Regions from separate parts of the Streptomyces sp. NPDC048462 genome, predicted to be linked through region 4. Evidence: riboswitches for the same ligand, from Rfam matches in the RefSeq annotation. Region 4 holds a riboswitch; each other region holds the start of a gene.
What was found. A riboswitch is a leader RNA that binds a small molecule or an ion and turns the genes downstream of it on or off. The one in region 4 is predicted to bind cobalamin.
Positions count from the first base shown of each region.

Region 1 (3,554 bases), on a different contig from region 4:
CCGGCCGGACCCGGATTCCGGGCCCACACGGCCCGGCGCCCGTCCCGCCCTGTCGGACCACGGCCAAACGGGGCATCGCCACTCCGATTGGAGTCACCGCAACGCCCTGTTCAGTTCATCTTCCGTTCACCCGGGTTGCCTACGTTCCACGTGCCACTGACGTCGAACGATTGCCTGGGTAAATGGAACACATCACGCTGCTGCTCGCGATTGTGATCGTGACAGCTCTAGTGTTCGATTTCACGAACGGTTTCCACGACACCGCCAACGCGATGGCGACCACCATCTCGACCGGCGCACTCAAACCCAAGACAGCGGTGGCGATGTCCGCCGTTCTCAACCTCGTCGGCGCGTTCCTGTCGGTGGAGGTCGCCAAGACGATCTCCGGCGGGATCATCAACGAGAACGGCCTCAGAACCGAGGTCATCTTCGCGGCGCTCGTCGGCGCCATCCTGTGGAATCTGCTGACCTGGCTGGTCGGGCTGCCGTCCAGCTCCTCGCACGCCCTCTTCGGCGGTCTGATCGGCGCCGCGGTGATGTCCGCGGGCTGGTCCTCGGTCGACGGCGGCACCGTCGTCACCAAGGTGCTGCTCCCCGCGGTCGCCGCCCCGTTCGTCGCCGGTCTGGCCGCACTGCTGGCCACCAGGCTGACCTACCGGATCGGCGGGAAGATCCGTAACGACGCCCAGGAGAAGGCGACCGCCAAGGGCTACCGGGCCGGGCAGATCGCCTCCGCCGGGCTGGTCTCGCTCGCCCACGGCACCAATGACGCGCAGAAGACCATGGGCATCATCACGCTGGCCCTGGTCACCGGCGGGGTGCTCTCCCCCGGTGCGAACCCGCCGGTCTGGGTCATCGTCAGCGCCGGTCTGGCCATCGCGCTCGGCACCTACCTGGGCGGCTGGCGCATCATCCGCACCATGGGCAGCGGCCTCACCGAGCTCAAGCCGCCGCAGGGCTTCGCCGCCCAGACCAGTGCGGCCACGGTCATCCTGGCCTCCTCGCACCTCGGCTTCTCCCTCTCCACCACCCAGTCCTGCTCGGGTGCGGTGATGGGCGCCGGCCTCGGCCGCCGGGGCGGTGTGGTCCGCTGGTCCACCGCCACCCGGATGTTCGTCGCCTGGGGTCTGACGCTGCCCGCCGCGGGTCTGGTCGGCGCGGGGGCGGAGTTCCTCACCAAGCAGGGCACCTGGGGCGTCGTGCTCGTCGCCCTGCTGCTGGTCGCGGGCTCCGGAGCGATCTGGGTCCTGTCCCGCCGCAAGCCGGTCGGCCAGGACGACGTCGGGCCCGGCGGCCAGAACGGCGCAACGGCCGGCGGGAACGCCGAACCCGCCGGGGTCGTCACCACCGCCATCGCGGCCGTCAGCCCGCCGCCCACCGCGGCCCAGGCCCAGCATGACCTCAAGACCACCATCCCGGCCCCGGCCGGGCCCGTAGCCGCCGACCCGGCACGACCTGCCACGGTGTAAGGAAGATCCTCCATGAACATCGACTGGGCAGCCCTCGGCACCGTCTTCGGCGTCTCTCTCGTCGCCACCGTCGCGCTGGTGGGCCTCTTCACCCTGGGCATCGTCGGCCTCTCCCGGCAGGCCGAGGCGGCCGCACCGGGCGGTCAGGCCGGCGGGTCCCTGATGCTCGCCCGCGCGGGCGCGTACGCCTGCTTCGGGCTGTGCGCGGCGGCGGTGGCCTACGGCATCTACATGATCGTCGCCTGAGCCGCAGTCCCCGACCCACCGCACCTGAACCATCCGCCGTATCGGGCCGGCCGCACCTCGCGTGCGGCCGGCCCGATGTGGGTCTCAGCACACTGCGCCGCCGCAGGTCAACGGTAGGTTGACTGGCGTTCGCGGAGCGTGGTGGACTGCCGGAGCCATTACGGCGACAGCAGAGGAAGCCGGTGCGAATCCGGCGCGGTCCCGCCACTGTCACCGGGGAGCAGTCCCCCACCACCGGAAGTCACGGTCCACGCCAAGTGGGCTGGAAGACCGGGGGTACTGCGGATCCGGGAGCCAGGAGACTCTGGTCGCCGATCACGTCGAACCAGGGCGCGGACCCTGAGTGAGGACATATCGCCATGCCCGGCCGCCGTGCGTCCGTATCCCTGTCTCCCCCGCCGCCAGCTGCCCGCACCAAGGGCGTCCGAGGCGCGACGGCCGGCTGAACCGTGCGTGCCGATCGCATCTTCGCGTACGGCGCCACGGCCGGTCTGATCGGTGATCTGCTGCTCGGTGACCCCCGCCGGGGACATCCGGTCGCCGCCTTCGGGCGGGCCGCGGCAGGCATCGAACGCCGCCTGTGGCGCGACCACCGCGGGTGGGGCGCGCTGCACACCCTGGTCTGCGCCGGAGGCACCGCCGGAGGCGCGGCACTGGCCGCCCGTGCGCTGCGCCGCCGTCCCGCCGCGTCCGTGGCCCTGACCGCCGCCGCCACCTGGTCCGTCGTCGGCGGTACGTCGCTCGGGCGCGAGGCCCGGTCCATCGGCGGCGCGCTGGCCGCCGGCGACCTCGAACTGGCCCGCGAGCGGCTGCCCCGCCTGTGCGGCCGTGACCCGCAGTCCCTGGACGGACCGCAGATCGCCCGTGCCGTGGTGGAGTCCGTCGCCGAGAACACCTCCGACGCCGTGGTCGGCGCACTGGTGTGGGGCGCGCTGGGCGGGGTCCCCGGGCTCGTCGGCTTCCGGGCCGCCAACACCCTGGACGCGATGGTCGGGCACAGGTCGCCCCGCCATCTGCGTTACGGCTGGGCCTCGGCCCGCCTCGACGACCTCGTGGGCTGGCCCGGCGCCCGGCTGACCGCGCTGCTCGCGGTCGCCGCCGGGGGACGGCCCCGGGGTGCGCTGCGGGCCTGGCGTACGGACGCCCACCGGCACCCGAGCCCCAACGCGGGCCCGGTGGAAGCCTCGTTCGCGGGCGCGCTGGGCGTACGGCTCGGCGGCACCCTCGCCTACGGCGGCCGGGTCGAGCACCGCCCCGTACTCAACGGCGCCGCCGGCCGGGCGGTGGGGACGAAGGACATCGAACGCGCCGTACGGCTCTCGCGCCGGATCGGCGTGCTGGCCCTCGGTGTGAGCGTGGCGGCCCGGCTGGGCGCGGGCGCCGCGGCACGGCGGATCACCTCGACGCGCGGTCCGGGCACACCTGCCCCGGGTGCGCGCACCTCAGGACGGAGACCGACATGAGCGGCGGACTGCTGGTCGCCGGGACCACATCGGACGCGGGCAAGAGCGTCGTCACGGCGGGCATCTGCCGCTGGCTGGTGCGCCAGGGGGTGAAGGTCGCGCCGTTCAAGGCGCAGAACATGTCACTCAACTCCTTCGTCACCCGCGAGGGCGCCGAGATCGGCCGGGCCCAGGCCATGCAGGCCCAGGCCGCCCGGGTGGAGCCGACCGCGCTGATGAACCCGGTGCTGCTCAAGCCCGGCGGCGACCGCTCCAGCCAGGTCGTCCTGATGGGGCGCGCGGTCGGTGAGATGAGCGCCCGCGGCTACCACGGCGGCAGGCAGGAGCAGTTGCTGTCCACCGTCGTGGACTGCCTGGAGCAGCTCCGGTCCACGTA
Region 1 covers NZ_JBICXG010000038.1:23,702-27,255, reverse strand. The annotation lists gene ACGFU6_RS36060 (anion permease) at 183-1,469, shown strand; gene ACGFU6_RS36055 (hypothetical protein) at 1,482-1,715, shown strand; cobalamin riboswitch at 1,887-2,020, shown strand; gene ACGFU6_RS36050 (cobalamin biosynthesis protein) at 2,165-3,178, shown strand; gene ACGFU6_RS36045 (cobyric acid synthase) at 3,175-3,554, shown strand, end outside.
Region 1: another riboswitch for cobalamin. It lies ahead of ACGFU6_RS36050 (cobalamin biosynthesis protein); the one in region 4 lies ahead of metE (5-methyltetrahydropteroyltriglutamate--homocysteine S-methyltransferase).

Region 2 (3,554 bases), on a different contig from region 4:
GCAGCGCCCCCACGGGCCCCAGGGCCGCTGCCGCCCCGGCCCGCACATCGGCGAGTGACTTGGCGCAGCCGGGACGCCCGATGCAGGCCCCCACCCCGGTCCAGGGGGAGAGGGGCCCGGTGATCAGCCCGGCGGCCCCCAGAGCGTCCAGTCTCTCCGCGGCCCGCGCCCGCTCCACACCCGGCACGACGACGCCGCGCCACGGGGTGAGCCTGAGTTCGCCACCGTCACCGCCACCGTCACCGCCACCGCCACGGCCACCGCCACCGTCTCGCTGCCGGGCCGTGTCTGTCAGCGCCCGCCACTGCTCCGCGCCGACGCGTCCCAGGGGCACGCCGACGGACAGCGCGACCGTGTCGTACGGGCCGTCCACGACGCCGAACGCGGGAGCAGCCGACTCCGAGGGGCGCACGGGCCCGGCGGTGCGCGCGGAGGGGATCCCGGCCCGAGCCAGCCGCCGGACCACCTGGTCCCGGAGGATCCCGCCTTCCGCGCGCAGATCCGTCACACGCCAGACGCCCGAGCCGCGCGCGGTGTCCACGAAGGTCTCGGCGGCGACGAGCGCGGCCCGAGGGGCGTGCGCGCCGGATATCCGCAGAACTGATTCGGCCGGACCGATCCGCAGAGCCGCGTCGCCGTCGGCCCGTGCCAGCAGGGTCACATCGGCGCCGAGCGCGTCCACATCGCCGCGGCCGTCGTCGAGTGCGAACAGGAAGCGGCCCGACAGCTCGGTCGTCAGCTCACTCGCGCACACCAGCTCGTCCAGCGCGGACAGCCACGGGCGGACGTCGCGTTCTCCCCGGCCGTCGAGCCCGGAGAGCGGGGAGGCCACGATGTTGCGGACACGCTCGTGGCGCTCGGAGGGCAGCAGCCCCGACTCACCCAGCCCGGAGGCCAGTTCGCCGCCGCACTCCGGCCGCAGACCGCGCAACTGCACATTGCCGCGCGAAGTGAGATGCAGCTCACCATCGCCGAGCCGCTCCGCCAACTCCCGCAGCACATCTGCCCGGCTCGCGCTCAGTACCCCCCCGGGGATCCGGACCCGGGCCAGCGCACCGTCGTGCGCACTGTGCAGCCGCAGCGTGCCGGGGCAGGCGTCACCGCGGTCACGGACGGACGCGGCTCCTGTGGGCACGGGCAAAGTGGCTGGCGGGGGCATGGCGGCGAGCATACCGACCATCTCATCAGATCCGTATGCCTCCCAGTTCTTGACCGCCCCTTACTATGCCTAGCGACGGACCTTCCGGTCCGTAGTCGCCACAGACGGCGACAGGGGAGGAAGCCCGGTGCGATTCCGGCGCGGTCCCGCCACTGTGAACCCGGCCCCACCGGCCGGGTGAGTCAGGAACTCCCTTCCCCGAGCCACTCGGCCCGTCCGAGCAGGGGAGTCCCATTCCGACACCGCCCGGGGCGTGGATACCCCGAGGAAGGCCAGACGCCGCATGATCCTGCTCCTGTCGACGTCAGACACCGACCTGCTCAGCGCCCGCGCCTCCGACGGCCCGGTCGCCTACCGCTACGCGAACCCCTCCCGGCTCCCGCTCCAGGACCTCCCCGAGCTCCTCGACGGCACCGACCTGGTCGTCGTACGTCTCCTCGGCGGGGTCCGCGCCTGGCAGGACGGCCTCGACCAGGTCCTGGCCACCGGGCGCCCCGTCGTCGTCCTCACCGGGGAACAGGCCCCCGACGCCCAGCTGATGGCCGCCTCCACCGTCCCGATCGGCATCGCGGCCGAGGCGCACGCCTACCTGGCGCACGGCGGCCCCGCCAACCTGGAGCAGCTCGCCCGCTTCCTGTCCGACACCGTCCTGCTCACCGGCCACGGCTTCGAACCGCCCGCCCCGGCGCCCTCCTGGGGCCCGTTGGAGCGCACGCCCCGCGTGACGGACGGCCCCACCATCGCGGTGCTCTACTACCGCGCCCACCACATGAGCGGCAACACCGCGTTCATCGACGCCCTGTGCGGTGCCGTCGAGGACGCGGGCGGCCGCGCGCTGCCGCTGTTCGTCGCCTCGCTGCGCACGCCCGAACCCGAGCTGATCGACGCCCTGCGGGCCGCCGACGCGATCGTGACCACCGTGCTCGCGGCGGGCGGTACCCGGCCCGCCGAGGCGTCGGCCGGCGGGGACGACGAGTCCTGGGACGCCGGGGCCCTCACCGGCCTCGACGTGCCGATCCTCCAGGCGCTCTGCCTCACCGGTTCCCGGTCCGACTGGGAGGACAACGACGAGGGCGTCTCGCCGCTGGACGCCGCGAGTCAGATCGCCGTCCCCGAGTTCGACGGCCGCCTGATCACCGTCCCGTTCTCGTTCAAGGAGATCGACGAGGACGGCCTGCCGGCCTACGTGGCCGACGCCGAGCGCGCCGCCCGGGTCGCCGGGACCGCCGTGCGCCACGCGCGGCTCCGCCACATCCCGAACGCCGACAAGCGCCTCGCCCTTGTGCTGTCCGCGTACCCGACCAAGCACTCCCGGATCGGCAACGCCGTCGGACTCGACACCCCGGCGAGCGCCGTCGCGCTGCTGCGCCGGCTCCGCGCCGAGGGGTACGACTTCGGCGACGAGGAGGTGCCGGGCCTCGCCTCCGGTGACGGCGACGAGCTGATCTACGCACTGATCGAGGCGGGTGGCCACGACCAGGAGTGGCTCACCGAGGAGCAGTTGGCCCGCAACCCGGTCCGTATCCCGGCGGCCGACTACCGGCGCTGGTACGCGACGCTGCCGGCCGAACTCCGCGAGGCCGTCGAGGAGCACTGGGGCCCGGCCCCGGGCGAGATGTTCGTGGACCGCTCGCGCAACCCCGAGGGCGACATCGTCCTCGCCGCGCTGCGCCGGGGCAACCTGCTCATCCTCATCCAGCCGCCGCGCGGCTTCGGCGAGAACCCGATCGCGATCTACCACGACCCCGATCTGCCGCCCTCGCACCACTACCTGGCCGCCTACCGCTGGATCGCCGCCTCCGCCGACGACAACGGCTTCGGCGCCGACGCGATGGTCCACCTCGGCAAGCACGGCAACCTGGAGTGGCTGCCCGGGAAGAACGCCGGACTGTCCGCCGCGTGCGGGCCCGACGCGGCACTGGGCGATCTCCCGCTCGTCTACCCGTTCCTGGTCAATGACCCGGGCGAGGGGACCCAGGCCAAACGCCGCGTCCACGCCACCCTGGTGGACCACCTCGTGCCGCCGATGGCCCGCGCCGAGAGCTACGGCGACGTGGCCCGGCTGGAACAGCTCCTGGACGAGCACGCCCAGATCGCGGCGATGGACCCGGCGAAGCTCCCGGCCATCAGGGCCCAGATCTGGACCCTGATCCAGGCCGCGAAGCTCGACCACGACCTGGGGCTCGAAGACCGCCCGGAGGACGAGGGCTTCGACGAGTTCATCATGCATCTCGACGGCTGGCTCTGTGAGATCAAGGACGCACAGATCCGCGACGGACTGCACGTCCTGGGCGGCGCGCCCGCCGGCGGCGACCGGGTCAACCTCGTCCTGGCGATCCTGCGGGCCCGCCAGATCTGGGGCGGGACCACATCCCTGCCCGGCCTGCGCGAGGCG
Region 2 covers NZ_JBICXG010000004.1:252,468-256,021, forward strand. The annotation lists gene ACGFU6_RS09635 (precorrin-3B synthase) at 1-1,171, opposite strand, end outside; cobalamin riboswitch at 1,219-1,371, shown strand; gene cobN (cobaltochelatase subunit CobN) at 1,443-3,554, shown strand, end outside.
Region 2: another riboswitch for cobalamin. It lies ahead of cobN (cobaltochelatase subunit CobN); the one in region 4 lies ahead of metE (5-methyltetrahydropteroyltriglutamate--homocysteine S-methyltransferase).

Region 3 (3,554 bases), on a different contig from region 4:
CGTTCCTGCCGGCGGACGTGCCTGTGCCCGACGCGAACCGGTGACCGGGCGTCCTGGGTCAACTGGACGCCGGTGCCGGGGTACGAGCCGCGGCGCCGGATCCGGGACGCCGGGCCCACCGCGACACCGGCTGCCCGCGTCGCGGTGAGCGGATCCCGGGCACGTTCGGCAGCGGGCGGAGCGGGCCCCTGTGGCCTGCTCCGCTCCGGTCACCGGGCCAGGCAGCAGTCACCGCACTTCGCACCGTTCAAGGCCCGGTAGTACAGACAGCAGCTCCGCCGCCGGAACGTCAGCTCGGGGCCGGTGACCTCGCCCGTACCCAACAGCCGCCCCGTCTGAAGGAGTTCCCTGGTCAGCCCGGTGAGCGGTGCCCGCAGGTCGGGCCGGGACCTGAGCAGCTGCGCCGCCGAACCGACCAGCGCGGAAGCCGAGTTACCCGCGAGCAGGCGGGGAGCCACCTTGACGGGCAGGCCCCGCTCCACACCCTCCAGAACACCGTCCGCCTGAGCGCGGACGGCATCGGCGAGCGACGACGCCGGCTGCGGAGCACGGCTGCCCCGAGGCTCGGCCAGCCGGAGCGCCGCACTGTCACCGGCCCATTCCACGGTGGTCGTCTCCGGCACGATCCCGTGCAACAGCGCGCAGGCGAGAACCGGTGACCACAGGCGGGCCGCGAGCCCGAGATGGGCGATGGAGACTCCGACGCGGGCCTCGGCGGTGGCGTAGCGTTCATTGACCGTCCTGGCCCGCGCGCCGAACCCTTCCCGTGTGAGCCCTCCTGCACCGGACCCGGGCCCCCGGGCCGTGTCCAGGACGAAGAATCCGCCCATCCGCGCCACGTCGCGCAGCGCCACGACGACCTCGTGCGCCGGTACCGCGTCCGCCGCGCGCCCACCGCTGGTCATGAGGTCGCCGTCCTCACGCGGCGCGGCGGGTCGATCAGATAGAGGTCGAGGATGCCGGGACGGTCCGCGACACCCGGCCCGCCGGCCCGCACCCAATCCACTATGTCCTCGGTGGCATTGGGGTCGTTGACCAGGCCGAGCCAGACCGGCCGGGCTCCTGCCGCCCGCCCGACGGCAGAAGGCTGTACGACGATGACGTTGGCCTGCTCACAGAGGTCCAGGCAGTCGGAGGTCCGCACCGGGGCGATCTCCCGCAACCGCGCGGTCTGCGCGGGGTGATCGCCCCGCACCTTGACCGTGCCGCAGCAGCAGTCGCGGCACACCACCACCCGGCAGGGGACCGTCCGGTCCGACGTCGGCGCGTTCTCGTCGACTGGCCGCTCAGGCATGCCGCATCCTCCCTCTTGCCGGGGAGTTCCGCCCCGGGGTCCTTCGAGGAGGCGACAGCGTGAGTCTCCTGGCTCTCGGGTCCGTGCTCGTCCCGGCCTTCCCGCCCTCGCGGGGCAGTGGCGCATCGGGATCCGCTCGCCGATCACAGTGGCGGTACCGCACCGGATTCCCACCGGTTTCCTCGGGCCGCCGTCGCCCATGTCCGCAGCCCATCATGTCACCCGCCCCACGGTGGCAGGAGCCCGGCCGGACGGCGTACCGGGACACCTCCGTGCCCGGCCACCGGGCGGCATCAGGGGCGCCGTGACCTCGCCAGCGCCAGGGCGTCAGTGACTTCCCGGACCACGCGCTCCGCGTCCTCGGGGCTGTTGACCACGTCGGTGTCGTTCATGTCGACCACGACGACGTCACTGGCGCGGTAGTGCTCGCGCACCCAGTCGTCGTACCCCGACCACAGCGTCCGGTAGTACCCGACGAGACTCCGGTCCTGTTCGAAATCGCGTCCCCGCAGCCCGATGCGGTGCAGTACCGTCTCGAAGTCCGCCCGGAGATACACCATGAGATCGGGTGCTTTGCGGTAGGGCAGGCCGTCGATCTCGCGCATCATCTCCGCGAGCAGCCCCTCGTACACCCGCATCTCAAGGGAACTGATCCTGCCGAGGTCGTGGTTGACCTTGGCGAAGTACCAGTCCTCGTAGATGGAGCGGTCGAGCACGTTGTCGTCCTGCTTGTACGCGTCTTTGATCGCGGCGAAACGCGTCTGCAGGAAGTAGAGCTGGAGGAGGAAGGGGTACCGCCTCGCCTCTATCTCTTCGGGGCCGGCCGTGTAGAAGAGCGGCAGAATCGGATTGTCCTCCACGCTCTCGTAGAAGACCCTGCTCCCCAGCTCCTTGGCGATCAGTTCGGCGACACTCGTCTTTCCGATCCCGATCATGCCGCCGACGCAGATCACTGCCATACCTCGAATCTTTCTCGGAGTTGCCCATGCCGGAGGGCTGCACAGGATCCAGGGCGTGATGCAGACCCCGTCGATGCTCGCTGCCCCGACGGGGGACGACTTGCCCGAAGAGGCTCCTGTCGCCCATCAGAACGAGCGTCGCGAGCGTCATTTCAGCGTCAGGTATCGCCCGCAACGCACACCCTATGCGCCGGAGCGAAACCTCAGGTCAGTCGTCCTTCTTCACCGGCTCCATGATCGCCGCGCACTCCACGTGATGCGTCATCGCGAAACAGATGCGGGCCGCCGGGCTGCTGGCCCGGCACCGCAGGCGACGGCTCGCAGCCTGACCACCACACCCATGGTGCCCGTCAAAGCGGAACAAGCCCAGTTCAGGGCGGCGCATCCACACCTTGGCCTGTCAGAGGCTCCTCTTGGGGATGGGGCAGTGGACGCCTTCGACGATGTCGACGGCTGAGCGGAACGTCGTGGCGGGGAGTGACTTCACACAGGCGAGGCCGGAGCCGGCCTCAACGTTGGCCGTCAGGTACGCGGCTGAGAGCCGCGAGCCGGTCGCGCCGGCCGCCGGGCGTGAGCACGCCTCATTCAGGGCGTCACGATGTCGAAGTTGGGGTCGAACGTGTCGATGAGCTCGGCCAGCGCCGGCAGAACGGTGCCGTCGCCGTCGAGGCGGATTTTCCCGGACTCGGCGAGCGTGGCCGCGCTCGCCGGGTTCAGCAGAACACTCACCAGGGCCGCCTTGGTTCCCGTGACGGTGAGCTGCGTGTCGGGGGACGCGCCGCGGCGGGCGTTGAGGACGCCGCGCGCGACCCACATCGTCCATGTCTCGTCGCTGTCCTTGAAGGAGAAGTCGATGCGCAGGTCGGCCTCTGCGGCTTTGTCGCCGATCAGGTGGACGGCGGCGTAGTCGAAGAGGATGTCGATGGGCATGGCGAAGATCGTGTCGGGGCTGGCCGTGGCGAATGTGGCGGGCTGGACACCCTCGCGCAGTTCCCTGGCCGCGGTGAGGAAGATGCCGCGCCACTGCGGTCCCTCGGCCTGGTAGCCCATCTGCTCGTACGCGTCGGCCTGGAGGTCGCGGGCCGCCCGGTTGTCCGGCTGCGCGAAGACGAGAGTGTGCAGGATCTGGGCCGCCCAGCGGTAGTCGCCCGCGTCGAGGGCCCGCTGCCCCTCGGCCATGACCTGGTCCGCGCCGATCAGGTCGACGAAGCGGCGGGCCGACTCGGTCGGCGGGTGGGGGTGGAGGGAGACGGGGTCGCCGTCCCACATGCCGAGTTCCTTGGTGAACACCGCGCGGACGT
Region 3 covers NZ_JBICXG010000004.1:229,485-233,038, reverse strand. The annotation lists gene ACGFU6_RS09540 (ABC transporter ATP-binding protein) at 1-44, shown strand, start outside; gene ACGFU6_RS09535 ((2Fe-2S)-binding protein) at 210-905, opposite strand; gene ACGFU6_RS09530 ((2Fe-2S) ferredoxin domain-containing protein) at 902-1,294, opposite strand; cobalamin riboswitch at 1,356-1,478, opposite strand; gene ACGFU6_RS09525 (deoxynucleoside kinase) at 1,588-2,253, opposite strand; gene ACGFU6_RS09520 (alkyl/aryl-sulfatase) at 2,839-3,554, opposite strand, start outside.
Region 3: another riboswitch for cobalamin. It lies ahead of ACGFU6_RS09530 ((2Fe-2S) ferredoxin domain-containing protein); the one in region 4 lies ahead of metE (5-methyltetrahydropteroyltriglutamate--homocysteine S-methyltransferase).

Region 4 (3,554 bases):
CGCACCCATAGCGACGCTCGGGACGGTCCGGACCACCTGAACGATCTGGTCGATCCGGACGGGTCGGGGCCATCCACGGAAGGACAGCACATGGGCATGGACGTCGCGGTCGGCATGTTGATCATGTGGGCAGTGGGCAAGGCCAGGCGGGCGGGGGGCCAGCTCAACGGACTCACCGACCACACGATGGAGTTGCTGGTTCAACGGCTGTGGGAGCTGGTGGACGCCAAGCTGGGCGGCGATCCGGCGATCCAGCAGCTGGTGTCCGAGTCGCGGGAGAACGGCGACGCCACGGCTCCGGCACGCACGCGCGCCGAGAACGTCCTCCGGGACGCGGCGGACCAGGACCCCCGGTTCGCCGCGCAACTCGAGGCCATCCTGTCGAATGCGGGCGGCGGGAACACCTCCCCGCCGGCGGACTCCGAGCCCACCGGCATCCGGGCCGGCGGAGCCGTCGTCACGGGTGCCAACTTCGGCCGGATCAACGCCAATACCAGCATCAAGAACGTCGTCGCGCGGAATCCGCTGCCCACCCTCATCGTGGCCGTCCTGGTGCTCGTCGCGGCCTTCTTCGGCATACGGGCGATGATCCCGCCTTCCGGCAGCGGCGAAGAGGCACCGGGCTCCTCCGCGATGGTCGGCACCTGGAAGGCCGCCGGGTCCGCCGACCCCATGGTCTTCGGCCAGGACGGCACCTGCTCGGGCTTCTACTACGACAACGGCGCCCCGCTCGACATCGGCGGCCCGATGACCTGCTCCATCTCCAGCACCGCGGACGAGGACGGCCGCTACGCGTTCGTCGTGACGCAGAGCCCGAACAAGGCGACCTACCGGGTCGGCTTCGTCAACGATGCCCGCGCCGTCGTCTACTCGTCCACGGGACAGAAGATCTATGAGATGAGCCGCTTCTGACGGCCGGCGCCCGGGACGGAGCGCCGGCCCGCTCCCCTCGGTGACAGGCGTTCCGCAATGTGAACGGCTTGGCCCGGGGCGCCGGACGACGGTCTAGTGTGGTCCGTGCAGCTGGTTCGCCCTGTCCGCCAGACAGGCGCGTCGCAAGAGGGAACCCGGTGGAATTCCGGGACTGCCCCGCAGCGGTGAGTGGGAACGACCGCCGTCATACGCACTGGGTCCGGTTGGATCTGGGAAGCGACGGCCAGTAGGTGTCCGCCTCGGCGGATGTGCCCGCGAGTCCGAAGACCTGCCCGTTGCCCGCACGCGAACCCTCGCGTGCGGATACCCCGGTGACCTCGTGGGCGGGTCGGCGTACATATCGAGCGGTACACACGGCACATCGTCGGTGTGGTCCGTCCGGTTCGTCATCCCTTCGCGTCCGCGTCCCGTCCCGGGATGTTCAGGAGTCATCTCGCGAAGGAGATTTCCGTGACAGCCAAGCCCGCAGCCGCGGCAGCACGAGCCACCGTGTACGGCTACCCCCGCCAGGGACCGGACCGGGAACTGAAGAAGGCCGTCGAGGGTTACTGGAAGGGCCGTGTCGCCGCCGGCGCCCTCCGGGAGACCGCGGCCGGCCTGCGCCGCGCCAACTGGACGCGGCTGGCCGACGCCGGCGTCCACGAGGTGCCCACCGGCGACTTCTCGTACTACGACCACGTCCTGGACACCAGCGTCATGGTCGGCGCGATCCCCGCACGCCACCGAGCGGCCGTCGATGCCGACGCCCTGGACGGCTACTTCGCGATGGCCCGCGGCACCCAGGACGTGGCGCCGCTGGAGATGACCAAGTGGTTCGACACCAACTACCACTACCTCGTCCCCGAACTCGGTCCGGACACCGTCTTCAGCGCCGACTCCGCCAAGCAGGTAACGGAGTTGGGGGAGGCCCTCGCGCTCGGCCTCACCGCCCGGCCGGTGCTCGTCGGCCCGGTCACCTATCTCCTGCTGGCCAAGCCGGCCCCGGGGGTGCCGGACGGCTTCGAGCCGCTCACCCTGCTCGACCGGCTGCTTCCGGTCTACGCGGAGGTACTCGCCGATCTGCGTGCCGCCGGCGCGGAGTGGGTCCAACTGGACGAACCCGCGCTCGTCCAGGACCGCTCCCCCGCCGAGCTGAACGCGGTGGCCCGCGCCTACCGTGAGCTCGGCGGCCTCACCGACCGACCCAAGCTGCTCGTCGCCTCATACTTCGACCGGCTCGGTGAGGCCCTGCCCGTCCTGGCGAAGGCCCCGGTGGAGGGTCTGGCCGTGGACTTCACCGGCGCGGCGGCCGCCAACCTCGGCGACCTCGCCGCCGCGGGCGGGCTGCCCGGCAAGCGGCTCGTCGCCGGCGTCGTCAACGGACGCAACATCTGGATCAACGACTACGAGAAGTCCCTCTCCACCCTCGCCACCCTCCTGGGCCTGGCCGACAGCGTCGACGTGGCCGCGTCCTGCTCCCTGCTGCACGTCCCGCTCGACACGGCGCCCGAGAAGGACATCGACCCCCGGATCCTGCGCTGGCTCGCCTTCGCCGGGCAGAAGACCGCCGAGGTCGTCACACTGGCCAGGGCGCTGACCCGGGGCACCGGGGCCGTCGCCGCCGAGATCGCCGCCAACCGCGCCGCCCTCGCCTCCCGCCGGGACTCCCCCATCACCCGCGACCCCGCCGTACGGGCCAGGACCGCGGCCGTCACCGACGCGGACGGGCGGCGCTCCCAGCCGTACGCCGGGCGGACCGCCGCCCAGCGTGCCCGCCTCGGGCTGCCCCTGCTGCCCACGACGACCATCGGCTCCTTCCCGCAGACGAATGAACTGCGCACCGCACGGGCCGACCTCCGCGCGGGCCGGATCGACACCGCCGGCTACGAGGAGCGGATCAAGGACGAGATCCGGGAGGTCATCTCCTTCCAGGAGAAGACCGGCATCGACGTCCTGGTGCACGGCGAGCCCGAACGCAACGACATGGTGCAGTACTTCGCCGAACAGCTCACCGGCTACCTCGCCACCCGGCACGGCTGGGTCCAGTCCTACGGCACCCGCTACGTGCGCCCACCGGTCCTGGCCGGCGACATCTCCCGCACCGAGCCGATGACGGTGCGCTGGACGACGTACGCCCAGTCCCTCACCGACCGGCCCGTCAAGGGCATGCTCACCGGCCCCGTCACCATGCTCGCCTGGTCCTTCGTCCGCGACGACCAGCCACTCGGCGACACCGCGATGCAGGTCGCCCTCGCCCTGCGCGACGAGGTCAACGACCTTGAATCTGGTGGCACTTCGGTCATCCAGGTGGACGAACCCGCACTGCGCGAGACCCTGCCGCTACGGACGGCGGACCGCGCCGCCTACCTGGACTGGGCGACCGAGTCGTTCCGGCTCACCACCGGCGGGGTACGGCCGGACACCCAGATCCACACCCACATGTGCTACGCCGAGTTCGGCGACATCGTCCAGGCCATCGACGATCTGGACGCCGACGTCATCAGCCTGGAGGCCGCCCGTTCGCACATGCAGGTCGCCCGGGAACTGGCCGGACACGGCTACCCCCGCGAAGCCGGACCCGGCGTCTACGACATCCACTCCCCCCGGGTACCCGACGCCGACGAGGCCGCCGCCCTGCTCCG
Region 4 covers NZ_JBICXG010000003.1:331,526-335,079, reverse strand. The annotation lists gene ACGFU6_RS07505 (hypothetical protein) at 91-912, shown strand; cobalamin riboswitch at 1,008-1,224, shown strand; gene metE (5-methyltetrahydropteroyltriglutamate--homocysteine S-methyltransferase) at 1,384-3,554, shown strand, end outside.